DNA from 2 places in the Variovorax sp. RTB1 genome. Region 1 is predicted to be linked to the other one. Evidence: predicted binding sites of a transcription regulator. Region 1 holds the regulator's gene; the other holds the start of a gene.
What was found. Region 1 encodes FNR, which switches genes on or off when oxygen is low (the NO sensors DNR and NnrR bind a similar motif). Its sites were predicted from a motif close to TTGATNNNNATCAA; they were not measured.
Positions count from the first base shown of each region.

Region 2: QN397_RS05120 (DUF2892 domain-containing protein) is a predicted target of FNR. The motif match lies at 1,112-1,125, and genes of this name have one in related genera.

Region 1 covers NZ_JASJXG010000027.1:60,015-62,408, forward strand. Annotated here, with positions in the region: gene QN397_RS16850 (sulfite exporter TauE/SafE family protein) at 1-520, opposite strand, end outside; gene fnr (fumarate/nitrate reduction transcriptional regulator Fnr) at 751-1,464, shown strand; gene QN397_RS16860 (FixH family protein) at 1,469-1,771, opposite strand; gene ccoG (cytochrome c oxidase accessory protein CcoG) at 1,790-2,394, opposite strand, start outside.
Region 2 covers NZ_JASJXG010000005.1:950-3,343, reverse strand. Annotated here, with positions in the region: gene rsmI (16S rRNA (cytidine(1402)-2'-O)-methyltransferase) at 1-189, shown strand, start outside; gene QN397_RS05125 (glutathione S-transferase) at 186-914, opposite strand; gene QN397_RS05120 (DUF2892 domain-containing protein) at 1,178-1,357, shown strand; gene QN397_RS05115 (DUF599 domain-containing protein) at 1,369-2,049, opposite strand; gene QN397_RS05110 (YeeE/YedE family protein) at 2,059-2,394, opposite strand, start outside.

The DNA.
Region 1 (2,394 bases):
TGATGAAAGCGCCCTGCAGCGGACCGTTGGCCAGGCTCGCCAGCATGAGCGCGGAATACAGCAGGCCGCACGGCATGGCGACCCATGCAAGACCGGTCGCGAACACGCTGGCGGCAGAGCCCGTCAAGGCGCGCAATCGCTCTGCGAGGAGACGGCCGACCCGTTGCGACCACAGCGGCTGACGCCCGGTCACGGCCAGCACCGCGCCCCAGGCCATCACGACCACGTGGAACAGCATCCAAAGGCCGCGAAGCGCGGAGACATTCACGCTGGCCCATGTCAGGCTTTGCACGGTGGCAGCGGCCAGTGCGCCTGCTGCCGCATAGCCCGCCATCCGGCCAGCTTGGAGCAGCAACGGCGCCATCGGCAAAGCAGCGGGCGTGATCGCGATGACGCCATGGCCGGGTCGAACTCCCACCCCACGCACGACACCCGCGCACGCCGCACCGCACATGGCCACGCAATGCGGACCACCCGCCAGTCCCATCAACAGCGCGGATGCGGCCAGTGCGGTTTGCATGATCAATAGCGCCGCCGAAAGAGCGTGAGCAGCGATGGTCGGCGACAGCGGTTCATGGTGCTGCGACTTTGCGTTCGATCATTCGAACGCCACTTGATCTGCATCAACGCGGACACAAAAGCCGAACGGAGAATCGAGCGGAGCAGCGCGGCGCTTTCGCTTGCTTTGTCACGCTGCAAATTTCACCGCACCACCTGCCGCAAAGAGACAGTCGCAAAGAGACAGCCGCCATGACACCTCAAACCATCAAAGTCGCATGCTCCAACTGCAACCTGCGCGAACTGTGCATGCCGGTCGGCCTCAACCCGGAAGAGCTTGCGCGCATCGACGACCTGGTGGCGACGCGTCGCAAGGTGAAGCGCCGCGAAACCCTCTTTCGCAATGGCGAGCGGTTCACCTCGCTCTATGCGATTCGGACTGGCGTGTTCAAGACACGGGTGGCATCGGAAGACGGTCGCGATCAGGTCACGGGCTTCCAGATGGCCGGCGAGATCATCGGACTCGATGGCATCGTGAACGACCATCACACCTGCGACGCGGTGGCACTCGAAGACGCCGAGGTCTGCGTGATGCCGTTCGACCGCATCGAGGAGCTGTCGCGCGAGGTCACTTCACTGCAGCGCCATGTGCACCAGATCATGAGCCGCGAGATCGTGCGCGAGCACGGCGTGATGCTGCTGCTGGGCAGCATGCGTGCCGACGAGCGGTTGGCCGCCTTTCTGCTCAACCTCGTGGAACGCCTGCATGCGCGCGGCTTCTCGAAGTCCGAGCTGATGCTGCGCATGACGCGCGAAGAAATCGGCAGTTACCTCGGGCTCAAGCTGGAGACAGTCAGCCGCACCTTGTCCAAGTTCGTGGACGACCGCATCGTCGAAGTCGACATGCGGCATGTTCGGATCCTCGACGCCGATGCTTTGCGCAGGATGATCAACCCGACGGTGTGAGGCGCTAGCGCGGCGGCGGCGACGGCATGTCCTGCACCGGCGTCGTGGTGTGGTTGCGGCCCTTTTCGGCCGGCACCAGCGCCTTGTCGGCCACCGGCCCAGCCGACTTGCCCGCCAGCGTCCGATTGATCTCCAGGCCCTTCTGGTAGTAGTTTTCTTCGACCACCGGGTCTGCCGTGCTGATCGCGATCCAGGCCGACGTCAGGCTGCCGACCACCACCACGGCGGGCAGGCCCAGCACGAGCCAGACCAGCGGGAATTTCCACCACGGTCCGGAACCTTTGGAAGCAGGGGGAAGCGCGCTCATTTTCAAGTCTCCAGTCGGTTATCGGGGAATGAGGAACACGGCCTTTTCAGAGACCTGCGACGCACCGTCGGCGGACCGCACGTTGAAGAAAACGGTGTGCGATCCGGGTGGTGCATCTTCTGCAGGCACTTGCAGCCGCACCGCCACCCAGCGCGACTCGGCCGGCCCGACATCGACCGCCTGGCTGGGCGTCGCCACGGCAAGACCCTTCAGTCCGCTGGCATCGATGCGGTAACGCTGAGAGCGCTCGGTCGCGTTCATGATCTGCAGCCGATAGACGTTCTCGAGCCTGCCGCCATCGGCGATACGTGCAAGCGAGGTACGGTCGCGCACCACGTCGACCTTGAGCGGCACGCGCACCACCAGGCTCGCGAGCAAGCCAACGCCCAAGGCCAACAGCACGGCGCCATAGATCAGCACGCGCGGGCGAAAAACACGCCGCAGCACCTGCACCGCGCTCCAGCCACCGGCCAGCCCGTTTTGCGTGGCGTAGCGGATCAACCCGTGCGGCTGCGCCATACGGTCCATCACCGTGTTGCAGGCGTCGACGCACAGGCCGCAGCCTATGCACTCGTACTGCAGACCCTCGCGGATGTCGATACCGGTCGGGCACACCTGCACGC
Region 2 (2,394 bases), on a different contig from region 1:
GGCGAACGTGTGCTGCGACTGCTGCTCGAAGAGCTGCCGGTGAAGACCGCCGTGCGCCTCGCCGCGGAGATCAGCGGCGCGCCGCGCAATGCGCTCTACGACACTGCGCTGCGCATCCGCAAGGACGGGAGCAGGCGTGATGGCGACCACCACACGAACAGCGATCTCGACGACGAGCCGAGCGATTAGCCGTCAAGTTCCGGGTAGTGCCTGAAGATGCCCTCTTCGTTGAAGGCGATGCGGCGCGGACTCTGCAGATAGGCGTGCACCCGCTCGCGGCGACTCACATTGCCGTGAAGCTTGGAAACGAGAGGCGTGTCGGCCAGAACGCGTGCAGTGGCTTTGGGAAACGCATAGCGCAGACCGGCGACCAACTGGAACAGCGACAGGTCCGCGTAGGTGAGCGCACTGCCAACCAGATGCAGATCGCCGGCCGGATTGCGTTGCAAGATCTGCTCGAACCATCCCAGGAACTTCGGCATGCGCTCTTCCCGAAAGGCCTTGGCACGCTCCAAGGCGGCAGCACGCTGGTCTTCGTAATAGGCATCGACCGAGATCGGATGGTGCGTGTCGTGCGCCTCGGCCACCGCGTCGGCGATGGTCAATTGCAACTGATGCGTCCACAGCCCATCGACCTCGCCCGCGCCCGCGAGGCCGAGCCGCGACCCGAGGTATAGAAGGATGGCGGCGGTTTGCCCGACCACAACTTCGCCATCGACAAGGAACGGCGGCGCGAACGATGCGCGCGTATTCTTCGGATCTTGCAGGCTGCGCCCCAGCGCCGCTTCACCACCACCCTTTGCAGGCGATTGACGCGCGACGTCGACATACTCGGCGCCGGCAGCTTCGAGCGCCAGTCGCACGAATTCACCGCGGCCCTGAATGGTCGGCCAGTAATGCAATCGATAAGCCATAGGCAATCTTCTCAGAACTTGCCTGCATGCAAGCAGGCAAGCCGAGGGGACCGACGTTGTCGAAGGTGCGTGCAGTTCATCGGCGCAAGGCAACTTCCCGGCCAAAGAAAAACCCGCTCCCAAATAGATCGTGCGGGCTGAAACTTGGGCCTTGTCGGCCTCTGAAATTCGACGCGGCCATCCGACAGCCTGGTTTATTGATCCACATCACATGCCAGTCCAGCTCGCTGCGCCATGGTGTTGATTGTGCAAAGGAACAATAAATGAAGCCCAACGTCGGCACCGCTGACCGCATCATGCGAATCGCAATTGGCCCGGGCTTGATCGCGGCCAGCGTACTCGGCACCATCGGCAAGGCTAATCATGGGCGGGGCCCTTCGCTGACGCAGGCAGCCCATGCCATCGCCGGGTTTGAAGAGTTCTCGCAGGTACCGCCCAACTGAGCGGCTGTCGATCAGTTGGAACGGCTTCCCAAATACGCCGTGGAGTTGGGCGATCCGCTGGCGGCTACCTTGTCGAATCGGACCAGGACGAGGACTACAACGGTCGCCGCGACCGGCCCTGCGAAGGGGTGGAGCAGGCAAGCAAGGATCGGGGCTACCAATATAAGGTGACGCAGACCCCAGCTATACAACAAGCCGGCGCGACGCACGTAGGCGATGCCGGCCTGATTCCAGCGCTTGCGCAATGCGGACTCCACCGGCACGCCGCTGATGAAACCCACATGGTTGTAGTAGCGAACAGCCATTGCCGAGCACACCAGTGAGGCGAACAGCAACGCAAGCAACAGGAGCTCGAGCACCAGCTTCGGAGTCAGGCTCGGCAGCATCGCCGCTTCATCCAGACTCGCATGCAGTGAGGGTGCAGCAAGAGTGACAGTGCCGATCAATCCAAGCATCGCTGTCGATGCCGTCATGGTCGCCGACATCAGCGAGTTTCGCAGCGTCTGCACCGCGAGAATCTCCGAGCCAGGGTTCTGCGACACGGCAATGAACCAGTCTTCCCGCAGCGCCGCATGCGCGCTGCGTGCCATGCGCTCGGGGCGGCGTCGCTGCGCGACCATGAGCACCGTCTCGTACGCCACCAACACTGCGATGGTCACCAGAGTACTCAGCCAGGCGAGGACGGCGGACATCGCTTTGATTCAGGTGGGTCGAAGGCCGGCAGGCTGCTTGCGACGCTCGAGCAGTTCGAAGGCGCCCATGCCCACGAGCATCGCCGCTACGAATACAAGCGCCTTGACCTCGCCCATTCCCAGTGCGACCAGACCGGGCCCGGGGCAGAAACCGGCGACACCCCATCCGATACCGAATACGACGCTGCCGATCAGCAGACGACTGTCGATGTCCCGCGACGTGGGCAACTTCATCGGCGCACCGAGGAATGACACGGTGCGCTTCCTGGCCAGCGCGAACGCCAGCGCTCCGACGGCAATCGCGCCCGCCATCACAAAGGCCAGCGAAGGGTCCCAGGCGCCACC